One region of the Brevibacterium sp. SMBL_HHYL_HB1 genome, then DNA from elsewhere that is predicted to be linked to it. Evidence: predicted binding sites of a transcription regulator. Region 1 holds the regulator's gene; the other holds the start of a gene.

Region 1 (5,936 bases):
TCGAGCCGGTGAAGTGACCGCCGATGAGGTGGTACTGCTGGCCCTCGGGTTCGCCTTCGTGGACGAAGTAGGGGCGGCCGGAGACGTCGACGACGCACTGGGCCAGGGCTTCGTCGAGCGGGACGGCGGCGAAGCCGTACCGGCGGATGCCGGCCTTGTCGCCGAGGGCCTCACGCAGGGTCTGCCCGAGCACGATCGAGGTGTCCTCGACGGTGTGGTGGACATCGATGTGGGTGTCACCGGTGGCGGTGATGTCGAGGTCGGTCATCGAGTGCTTCGACAGTGCGGTGAGCATATGGTCGAAGAACGGCACGCTCGTGGAGATGGTCGAAGTGCCGGTGCCGTCGAGAGCGACGGACACGGACACCGTGGACTCTGAGGTGGTGCGTGAGTTCTGGGCCTGCCTCATGGAGTGCCTTTCGTCGAAGTGGGTGACGGGGTCGGATCGTCCCGGGTCGGGAGGTCGGTCGGGACTGCGGTGCGGGCGCCCGAGTCGGCGGCGGCAGCAGCCGGGCCGGCGGCGAGGATGTCCGGGGATTCGGCGAGGATCTCATCGATGGCGTGCAGGAACGCGTCGGTCTCCTCCTCGGTGCCGGCGTTGACGCGGGCGTGGCCGTCGATGCCGATATCGCGGATGAGTACACCGCGCTCACACAGCTTCTGCCACAGCTGGGCCGGTGAGGAGATGCTGCCGAAGAGCACGAAGTTCGAATCGCTGTCGTGGACGGTGAAGCCCACCTCGGCCAGATGGGCCGCCATCCGATTGCGGGAATCGATGAGTCGGTCGACATTGCCCAGCAGCACCTCCGCGTGTTCGAGCGCGGTGCAGGCGAGCACCTGCGTGACCTCGGACAGGTGGTAGGGCAGCCGGACGAGACGGAGGACGTCGATGAGGGCGGGATCGGCGACCGCGTAGCCCAGGCGCAGACCCGCGCAGGCGAAGGCCTTGCTCATCGTCCGGGACACGACGAGGCGGGGCCGGCCCTCCAGCAGGGTCATCGCCGAGGACTTGGCCGGGCGGGAGAATTCCGCATAGGCCTCATCGACGATGACGATGCCCGAGCAGTTGTCGTAGGCGGCTTCGATGACGTCGAGGCCGATCGAGGTCCCGGTCGGATTGTTCGGGGTGCAGAGGAAGACGATGTCGGGCTCGACCCGGGCCACCTCGGCGGCGACGGTCTCAGCGTCGAGGGTGAAGTCGTCCTTGCGGTCAGCGCTGAGCCAGCTGGCTCCGGTTCCGGTCGTGATCAGCGGGTGCATCGAATACGACGGCGTGAAGCCGAGCACGGTGCGCCCGGGTCCGCCGAAGGCTTGGACGATATGGCTGAGGACCTCGTTCGAGCCGTTGGCGGCCCAGATCATCTCGGGCTCCAGCGCGACGCTGTCACCGGCACGTTCGTTGATGGTGTTGAGATAGGTCACGAGGTGTTCACGCAGTGACGTGAACTCACGGTCGGGATAGCGGTTGAGTCCGGCGAAGTGGTCGTCGACGGCAGCGCGCATGCTGTCGATGACGACCTCGGGCAGCGGATAGGCGTTCTCGTTGACGTTGAGCTGGACGGGTACGTCCAGGTGCGGAGCCCCGTAGGGTTTGAGACCCACGAGGTCGGGGCGCACTGGCAGAGATTCGATGTTTCCCACGCGATCATTCTACCGAGAGGACCCCGCTGCCCCGGCGGCGGGTCGGACCGCGAGATGGGCCGGCGCCTCGTCTCCGCAGCCGTCGGCCGCGACGCGCGCCGGCCGAGCGTCAGCGGACGGGAACGTCGAGGGTCTGGCCGGGATGGACGGTCGGGGTGGACAGGTGGTTGAGCTCGGCGATATCGGCCACGACATCGCGGGTGTCGCGGTCGAGGTCGAGGTTCGAGGCCACGGTCCACAGCGACTGGCCCTCGTCGACGACGACCTCCTCGGCGTCGATGCCGATGGTCTCCGCCTCGGGTTCGGCGACAGCGGCGGCCGAGAACGACTGGGTGGCGAGCAGGAGCGCTCCGCCGATGACGACGGCGGCAATGAGCAGGGTTCTGAGAAGGCGCACCGCCTGGCGTCCACGGGTGGTCAGGCGCAGCCCGGTGTTCTGTGCAGACATCGCATTACCTCTTTCATTCGTACGATTCCACCAGCAATCGGTAGAACGTCTGTTCTATTCAACATGCCAATCGAACAAATGTCCAGTCCAACTCGAACATCTATGCGACAATGAGGAGGAACCAGCGTTGTTGATCGATCTGTCAGAACCATCTCAGTCGGCACTGACATGAGAATCTCCGCAGCGGAGATCGCGGCGTTCAGCGGCAGGGAATAGAACGAAGGGGAACGAGCAATGGTTCAGAACAAACGAGGCAGAGGCCGGCCTCGCAACGAGGATGTTGCCAGTGAGATCGCTGCCGCCCGCAGTGATGACGATGAGGTTGAGATTCCCGAGGGTTCGACCGGTGAGGGCGATTTCCGCCTCACTCCCCGTCAGCGTCTGGTCCTCGAGACCATCGAACGCGCCGTCGTAGCCAACGGCTACCCGCCGAGCATGCGCGAGATCGGCAAGGCCGCCGGACTCGCCTCTCTGTCGAGCGTGGCCCATCAGCTCTCGCAGCTCGAACGTCTCGGCTATGTCCGCCGCGATCCGAAGCGCCCGCGGGCCATCGAAGTGGTCAATCCCTTCGAAGAGGAGGAGGCCGAGCGGGCGAAGTTCGAGGAGCTGTCGAACAACACTGTCCAGGTTCCCGTCGTCGGTCGCATCGCCGCCGGCGGTCCGATCCTGGCCGAGCAGGAGGTCGACGATGTCTTCTCCCTGCCGACTCAGGTCGTCGGCTCGGGTGAGATGTTCCTGCTCAAGGTCATCGGCGATTCGATGATCGACGCCGCCATCTGCCATGACGACTGGGTCGTCGTGCGCAAGCAGCACACCGCAGACAACGGACAGATCGTCGCGGCCCTGCTCGACGGTGAGGCCACGGTCAAGACCCTCAAGCGCAAGGCCGGTCATCAGTGGCTGCTGCCGCAGAATGAGAACTACGAGCCCATCGACGGCACCTACGCCCAGATCATGGGCCTCGTCGTCGCCGTCATCCGCCGGCTCTGACCGGCACCGGTGTCGCCGGGTCTGAGGGACCGGCCCCGGCTCTGACCGGCCCGGCAGAGCGCCCGGATCCTGCCCCAACGCGAACGCCCGTGATCGCTTCGGCCACGGGCGTTCGCTCATTCCTGCCGCGCCCCGGGCGCCAAGCGGCCGCCGCTACCGCTCCACGCCTCATTCCTCGTCGGCGGCGGCCAGCCTGCCCAGGCTCGTGCGGACGAGTTCCGAATTCGTCGTCGGCCACATCCGCGGCATCGAATTGACGAGGAAGCCGGCGTATCTGGCCGACCGCAGCCGCGAGTCGAGCACCGCCACGACTCCCCTGTCGCCCGTCGAGCGGATGAGGCGTCCGGCGCCCTGGGCCAGGCGCAGGGCCGCATGTGTGGCCGACACGGCCATGAACCCGTTGACTCCGCGCTGATCGGCATCCCGTGCCCGCGCCTGCATGAGCGGGTCATCGGGGCGGGGGAAGGGCAGACGGTCGATGATGACCAGCCGGTTCGTCCGCCCCGGCACGTCGACCCCCTGCCACAGCGACATGCTGCCGAACAGGCAGGCCCGATCGTCCGCGGTGAACTGGGAGACCAGTGACGACAGCCCGTCATCGCCTTGGAGCAGGATCGGGAAGTCGAACGTCTCCCGCAGGTGCTCGGCCGCGGCGGTGGCGGCCGCCCGGGAGGAGAACAGTCCCAGCGCCCCGCCGTCCGAGGCCCGCACGAGCTCCTCGAGCTCGGTCAGCGCCTCGGGGCTCATCCCGCTGCGGCCGGGCCGGGGCAGGTGGGAGGCGACATAGAGGATGCCCTGTCTGCCGTAGTCGAACGGGGACCCGACATCGAGGCTGTCCCATTTCGGGGCGTCGGGTCCGAACAGACCCAATGAGGCGGCGACGGCGTCGAAATTCCCACCCAGGGACAGGGTCGCCGAGGTGGCCACCACGGTGGATTCGTCGAAGATGCCCGATCGCATGGTCCCGGCCACGCTCAGCGGGGCGATGACGAGGTTCGTCGTCTCCTTCTCCCGGAAGGTCGAGCGTGTCAGCCAGATGACGTCGTTCTTGCCCGGATCGCAGAAGCGTTCGGCCAGTTCGAAGATCTCCTGGCACCGGGCCTTGGCCATCTGCCGACCGGCATCGGCGTCCTCGGACTTGCCGCCGATGTCGTTGATGATCTGGCGTGCGGAGTCCCGGATCTGTGCCAGCGCGAGCCCGAGCGCCTCACTCATGTTGAGGATGAGCCCTTCGGGCACGCTCGACTGAGCGCGTTCGAGGGCCGCCGCGGCCGAGTCGAGCAGGGACACGACACCGTCCTGGACCGGGGTGTGCCGGCGCACGGAGCTCGTGGCCGCCTGCAGCATGCTCGTGTTGATCTGCCCGGACAGGGCGTTGGTCACCCGGTCCTTGAGCTCGTGCGCCTCGTCGATGATGATGACGTCGTGGTCGGGCAGCACGGACGATTCGCCGAAGGCGTCGATGGCCAGCAGTGCGTGGTTGGTCACGACGATATCGGCCTCGGCGGCCTTGTTCCGGGCGATCTCGGCGAAGCATTCGGTCACCAGCGGGCAGTTCGCCCCGAGGCAGTCGAAGGCGTTGACCGAAACCTGCGACCAGGCGCGGTCGCTGACGCCGGGCATGAGGTCGTCGCGGTCGCCGGTGTCGGTGATCTTCTCCCAGGTGCGGATCCGTTGGATCTCCTCCCCCAGGCCCGAGCGCTCGGAGGGTTTGCGGCCTGCCTCGGCGTCGGCACCGAGGTCGAAGAGCATGCCCTCGCCCTCGTCCGGGTACCCGCCGGCGAGCTTGTGCTTGCACACGTAGTTCCGCCGCCCCTTGAGCAGCGCGGCCCGCGGCAGCGGATCGAGGTCCTTCTTCACGGCCTTGAACAGACGCGGCAGATCGCGGTGGATGATCTGCGTCTGCAGGGCCAGGGTCGCCGTGGACACGACGACCTTGCCGCCGGTGCGGCTGACGTATTCGGCCGCGGGCACGAGATAGGCCAGGGACTTGCCCGTCCCGGTTCCGGCCTGGACGAGCAGGTGGATTCCCTTGTCCACCGCCGAGGCGACCGCCTGTGCCATCTCCTGCTGACCGCTGCGCGTCGACCCGCCGATGGCTCCGACGGCCGATGAGAGGAGCTCGTCGACGGTCACTGGTCGATGACCAGGTCCGGACGCTGGAATTCGCGCAGTTCGTCGACGAGCTCGGCCGGCACCTTGGCCTGCAGGCTGGTGCCCTCGGAGTTGTGCTCTTCGTGTTCGACGGTGCCCAGGGCGTAGATCTTCGAGACCAGGTCGCCGCGTTCATAGGGGATGAGCACGGTGATGTCGATATCGGGGGCCGGCAGTCGGCCCTCGATGGCCTCGATGAGGTCATCGATGCCGTCCTGGGTGGCGGCGGAGACAAACCGCGCCTCAGGGTACTCCGCGCGCAGGCCGGTGATCACGGCCTCATCGGCGATATCGGACTTGTTGAACACGAGCAGTTCGGGGATGTCGCCGGTCTCGACGTCCTTGAGAACTTCGCGCACGGCCTGGATCTGACCGTGGGGGTCCGGGTGCGAGGCGTCGACGACGTGGAGCAGCAGATCGGAGCCGGCGGCCTCCTCCAGTGTCGAGCGGAAGGCTTCGACGAGCTGGTGGGGCAGATTGCGGACGAATCCGACGGTGTCGGTGTAGGTGAAGGTGAGCCCATCGGCAGTCTGCGCCTGCCGGACGGTCGGGTCGAGGGTGGCGAACAGGGCGTTCTGCACCATCACCTCGGCGTCGGTGAGGAGGTTGAGCAGGGAGGACTTGCCCGCGTTCGTGTACCCGACGATCGCCACCGACGGCACATGGTGGCGGGCGCGGTTCTTCCGTTTGGTCTCTCTCGACG
Region 2 (5,936 bases), 330 kb from region 1:
ACCTCGATCCCGACAGCTTCGTGGGCACCTCGGACATCGGACGCTTCTTCACCGAGGAGTACACCAGCCGCAATCCGCAGGCGATCGCTCGCCAGTCACCGCTGGCCCACGCCGACCAGGTGGGGACACCGACGCTGGTGATGCATTCGGAGCTCGACTTCCGCTGCCCCTTGGAACAGGCGCAGCAGTACTACGCGGCCCTGCAGCGGGCAGGGGTGGACACCGAGATGCTCATCTTCCCGGGAGAGAACCACGAGCTGTCCCGGGCCGGTCAGCCGCGCCATCGTCGGCAGCGCTTCGAGGCCATCCTCGACTGGTGGGATCGTCATCTCACCTCTGCCGACGACGCCGGCTCGGCCGCAGCCGACTGAGCCCATGCACGCACTCAGCGCCGCCTCGGCGATCACCCCGTCACATCACTGCCGACCGCTCGATGCGCGCCTCAACTTGGCCGCGGCGGTGCGGAGCCGATATCGTTCTCTGGGCCGCTGTCGCGGTCTTGCCGAAAACCCCCAGCATCACTATTCTGCAAACACTTGCCTGCCCTCGTCGTCGACCACTGGAGAACCATGAAACCTCGTAAAGCCTCACGGGTCGTATTACTCAATGAGCGCGACGAGGTTCTCCTGATTCGAGCCCAGGATCTGCTCGCCCCCAGCCATCAGTGGTGGATGACGTGCGGGGGAGGATCCGAACTCGGCGAATCCGCTGCCCAGACAGCAGCCCGGGAACTGGCCGAGGAGACCGGAATCGAATGCGAGCCCCACGAACTCATCGGCCCCTTGGCCACGCGCGACGAAGTCTTCGAATTCACCGAGAAGTCCCTGCGTCAGCTCGAGACCTACTTCGCGTTCCGCACCAGCGAGGACATCGAACTCGAGGACGCGGTGTGGACGGACATCGAAAAGCGCAGCCTGCTGGAGTTCCGCTGGTGGACACGCGAGCAACTGATGGCCACGACCGAGACGATCTATCCGAAGAACCTGCTCAGCCTCATCGATCTGGCCACTGCCGGTTCCGTGCCCGACGTGCCTCTCGTCATCGACTGAGGCCCGTCGGGCCCACCCCGATCCGGGCGGCTGACGCGAACGGTCGGAGCGGAAGTCCCGGGCGAGCGTATAGACTTGAGAGGCTGTAACTACAGGAAGGAACACCAGTGGCAGGTCATTCCAAATGGGCAACGACTAAACACAAGAAAGCTGCCATCGATGCCAAGCGCGGCAAACTCTTCGCCAAGCTGATCAAGAACATCGAGGTTGCCGCTCGCAACGGTGGACCTGACCCCGACGGCAACCCGACGCTCTTCGATGCGATCCAGAAGGCGAAGAAGAACTCCGTCCCGGCCGACAACATCAGTCGCGCGGTCAAGCGGGGCGGAGGCCTCGACGGCTCGGGTGTCAACTACGAGACGATCATGTACGAAGGCTACGCCGCCGGCGGTGTGGCCCTGCTCATCGAATGCCTCACCGACAACCGCAACCGCGCGGCCTCCGAAGTGCGCGTGGCCGTGACCCGCAACGGCGGGACGATGGCCGACCCGGGCTCGGTGACCTACAACTTCAACCGCAAGGGCGTCATCATCGTCAGCGCTGAGGAGGCCGACGAAGAGGCCATCCTGCTGGCGACCATGGACGCCGGTGCCGAAGAGGTCAAGGAATCGGGCGAGAAGTTCGAGATCATCTCCGAGGCCACCGACCTCGTGGACGTGCGCACGGCGCTCGTCGACGCCGGAATCGACTACGACTCCGCCGACGCGTCGTTCGTTCCCGAACTCGAGGTCGACCTCGACGCCGAGACCGCGCGGAAGGTCTTCGGCCTCATCGATGCGCTCGAGGACTGCGACGATGTCCAGAACGTGTACTCGAACGCCGATGTCAGCGACGAGGTCCTCGCCGAACTCGACGCCTGATGCGCATCCTCGGCGTTGACCCCGGACTGACCCGCTGCGGGATCGGTGTCATCGACACCCTGCCCGCGCGGAAGGTGAAGATGACCGCCGTCGATGTGCTGCGGACACCGTCCGCGGACTCCATCGACCTCCGCCTCGGGGCCATCGCCGAGGCGTTCGACACCTGGTTGGACACCCATCGGCCTGACATGGTCGCGATCGAGCGGGTCTTCGCCCGCAACGACGTCTCGACGATCATGGGAACGGCACAGGTCTCCGGGCTGACGATGGGGCTGGCGGCCCGCCGCGGACTGCCCGTGGCCATGCACACCCCCTCGGAGGTCAAGGCCGCGATCACCGGTTCCGGCCGGGCCGACAAGAAGCAGGTCACGACCATGGTCACGCGGATCCTCGGCCTCGAGGCCCCACCGAAGCCCGCCGATGCCGCCGACGCCCTGGCCATCGCGATCTGCCATTCCTGGCGGGGCGCGCTGAGTGCCCAATCCACTCCCGGCCAGAACAAGGACCTCACTCAGCGCAAGTCCGGCGGCCGGCAGGGGTCCGGGCTGACGAAGGCCCAGCAGCAATGGGCCGAGGCCATGCGGCGGACGAAGTAGACGCGGGAGTCACCGACGAACGGTCGGCCGGGCCGTCAGACGGTCCAGCCCTCGGGCGCGCCGGAGACGGCGATGACGGGGGCACCTGCTAACCTGGATTCGTACACGTGTTCCCACTTGAAAGGCAGTTCGTGATCAGTTTCCTGACCGGTACGGTGCATCGGATCGCAGCTGACCACCTCGTCGTTCTCACCTACGGGGTCGGCCGGAAGGTCCACGTCACCCCCGAGACGCTGGCGAGCACCCGCCACGGCGCAGAGATCGAACTGGTCACCAGCCTCGTGGTGCGTGAGGATTCGCTGACCCTCTACGGCTTCGGCTCCGAGGACGAGAACCACACCTTCGAGGTGCTCCTGACGATCTCGGGCATCGGCCCCCGGTTGGCGATGGCGATCCTGTCCGTGATGGGCCCGGACGAACTCGCCTCGGCGATTTCGAACCAGGACGCGAACGCGCTGACCCGCGTGCCCGGAATCGGCAAGAAGGGCGCCTCACGGATCATCCTCGAACTCGAGAACAAGCTGCCCCAGCCCGCAGCCTCGGCACCCGGACCGGCCCTGTCCTTCGGCGGCGGCAACCAGCAGGTCGTCGACGCCCTCGTCGGACTCGGCTGGAAGGAACAGCAGGCCGAGGAGGTCGTGGCCGAGGTCGTCAAGGACGCCGGTGCCGATGCCGGGACCTCCGCACTGCTCAAGGCCGCTCTCAAGGTACTGGGTGCACGCAAATGACCGGTCCCTTCGAACCCAGCACCGGGGGCAGCCACGAGCCCGGCTCCTATGAGATGGACTTCGGTGACCAGGGGCTGACCGGCGCCGAACGCGACCGACTCGTGTCCGGTCAGGCCGAGATGGCCGAACGCGATGACGAGGCGGCGCTGCGGCCCAAGGGCCTGGCCGATTTCATCGGCCAACCGCAGGTGCGCGAACAGCTCTCGCTCGTCCTCGATGCGGCCAAGGCCAGGCAGAAGGCACCGGACCATGTCCTGCTGTCCGGGCCACCCGGACTCGGCAAGACGACCCTGGCGATGATCATCGCCCACGAGATGGGTTCGAGTCTGCGGGTGACCTCCGGGCCGGCCGTCCAGCACGCCGGAGACCTCGCCGCCATCCTGTCCTCCCTGGAAGAGGGCGAAGTGCTCTTCATCGACGAGATCCACCGCATGGCCCGCGCCGCCGAGGAGATGCTCTACGTGGCGATGGAGGACTTCCGCGTCGACGTCATCGTCGGCAAGGGCCCGGGGGCGACCGCGATACCACTCGACCTCCCGCAATTCACCCTGGTCGGGGCCACCACCCGATCCGGTCTGCTGCCGGCGCCGCTGCGGGACCGCTTCGGCTTCACCGCCCTGCTCGACTTCTACTCGAGCACGGACCTGTTCACCGTGCTCGAACGCTCGGCCCGGATGCTCGGCATCGACGCGAAGCCGGCCGGACTCAAGGAGATCTCGACCCGCTCCCGCGGCACCCCGCGCGTGGCGAACCGACTGCTGCGCCGGGTCCGTGATTGGGCCCAGGTCAGGGGCAGCGGGGTCATCGACTTCGACGCCGCCGTCAATGCTCTGGAAGTCTACGAAGTCGATGCGCTCGGTCTCGATCGGCTCGACCGATCCGTGCTCTACGTGCTGTGCAAGCGCTTTGGCGGGGGACCGGTGGGTCTGGGCACGCTCGCGGTCTCGGTCGGGGAGGAAGCCGACACCGTCGAGACGGTCTCCGAACCCTATCTCGTGCGGGAGGGCCTGATCAGCCGCACTCCGCGCGGACGCGTGGCCACCTCGGCGGCTTGGAAGCATCTGGAAATGCAGATCCCAGCAAACTATGAGTTCTGAACCCCGCAATTGAGTTCGCCATGGGCACTGAGGACGAACTAAGCTGGTTCACTGGTTCATTCATATGAAAGGCTGATATCTGTGGATTTGTTGATCCCCCTTGCGCTTGCTGCGCTGCTGATCTTTTTCCTGTTCAATTCTCGGCGTAAGCAGAAAGCGCGTGCGGAGCAGATCAAATCGGGACTCGTGCCCGGCGCAACCGTGATGACGACCTTCGGCGTCTTCGGAACCGTCCTCTCGATCGATGAGGACAACAACCAGGTGACCATCGAGTCGGGCCCCGGGACCGTGCTGCGCGTCCACCGTCAGGCCATCGGCCAGGTCGAGAACGCCGAGGCCGCCGCCTCGGTCGACGCCCCCGTCGCCGACGCTCCCGCCACCGATGTCGACGAGGAGAAGCCGGCGATCACCGATGCCGAGCTCGATGCGATGAACGCGCGCAAGCGTGCCGAAGAGGACTCGGATTCCGAGACCGCCGATGTCGGCGACGAGGCCGACGGCGTCTCCGAGGCTGCAGGCGACGATGCCGATGCTGTCACCGAGGACGCAAGCGATGAGGCCGATGCCGCGACGACGACCGACGATGAGGCCGCGAAGACGGATGAGGCCGAGGACGCCGCCGATTCCGATGCGGATGCCGATTCCGCCGACTCGGATACCGACAAGAAGAACTGATCCGCCCTCGCACTCTGCTCCCGATCGAAAGCTGAAACGTGTCCGATATCGAAGAAAAGCCACGTCCTGGTCTGCGCTTCCTGTGGCTGACGATCGTCACCCTCGTGCTGGGCGGAATCATCGCCGCCGGCGTCATCTTCTCCGACGCCACGACGTCTCCGAAGCTCGCGCTCGACCTCGAGGGCGGAACGTCGATCATCTTGGAGCCGCAGGTGTCCGAGGACACGGACATCAGCAAGGAGCAGCTCGATCAGGCCGTGTCCATCATCCGGCAGCGCGTGGACTCCACCGGTGTCTCGGAAGCGGAGATCACTACCCAAGGTGATCGCAACATCGTGGTGAACCTGCCGGGCAACCCGGATGAGGAGACCCGCAACCTCGTGCGCTCTTCGGCTCAGCTGGTCTTCCGTCGGGTCGCATTGGTCGGAGACCCGCGCTCACAGGAGCAGATCCAGAAGGAGCAGGAGGAGAGCGGCGACAGCGGTGAGGAGTCCGACGACGGGCTCACCGACGAAGAGCGCAAGCGCATCGAGGACCTCACCGGCGACGATTCGGGCTCTGACGGTCAGGAACAGCAGGACCCCTCCGGAGGGGGAGAGGTCGCCCGCGCCGGCAGCGGTGCCGACGATGCCGGGTCGGACGATTCGACGAAGGAGTCATCCGATTCAGCGAGCGAATCCGCCGATGAGGGCACCGAGGGCGAAGGCTCGAGCGATGATACGAAGGTCACCGATGCGACTCCGCGTCCGCTGTTCGATCCCGAGAAGGACAGCAGCGAATGGCAGACCGACGCGATCATCAAGGAATACTCCGAGCTCGACTGCACGGATCCCAAGAACCGCACCGGCGGTCAGCAGCAGCCGTCGGATGAGCCCGTCGTCTCGTGTTCTCACGATGGCCAGGCCAAGTACATCCTCGGCCCCGTCGAACT

What was found. The regulator LexA, encoded in region 1, represses DNA repair genes until DNA is damaged. The targets are predictions, from matches to a motif close to TCGAACANNTGTTCGA.
Region 2: a site for LexA is predicted at 2,605-2,620, ahead of ruvA (Holliday junction branch migration protein RuvA). Genes of this name have one in related genera too.

The regions. Positions count from the first base shown of each region.
Region 1 is NZ_CP062936.1:958,474-964,409, reverse strand. Features, by position in the region: gene hisB (imidazoleglycerol-phosphate dehydratase HisB) at 1-409, opposite strand, end outside; gene IG171_RS04575 (histidinol-phosphate transaminase) at 406-1,641, opposite strand; gene IG171_RS04570 (LysM peptidoglycan-binding domain-containing protein) at 1,751-2,089, opposite strand; gene lexA (transcriptional repressor LexA) at 2,324-3,079, shown strand; gene IG171_RS04560 (ATP-dependent DNA helicase) at 3,248-5,215, opposite strand; gene hflX (GTPase HflX) at 5,212-5,936, opposite strand, start outside.
Region 2 is NZ_CP062936.1:1,285,248-1,291,183, forward strand. Features, by position in the region: gene IG171_RS05925 (S9 family peptidase) at 1-371, shown strand, start outside; gene IG171_RS05930 (NUDIX domain-containing protein) at 570-1,049, shown strand; gene IG171_RS05935 (YebC/PmpR family DNA-binding transcriptional regulator) at 1,157-1,909, shown strand; gene ruvC (crossover junction endodeoxyribonuclease RuvC) at 1,909-2,505, shown strand; gene ruvA (Holliday junction branch migration protein RuvA) at 2,637-3,233, shown strand; gene ruvB (Holliday junction branch migration DNA helicase RuvB) at 3,287-4,330, shown strand; gene yajC (preprotein translocase subunit YajC) at 4,412-5,005, shown strand; gene secD (protein translocase subunit SecD) at 5,044-5,936, shown strand, end outside.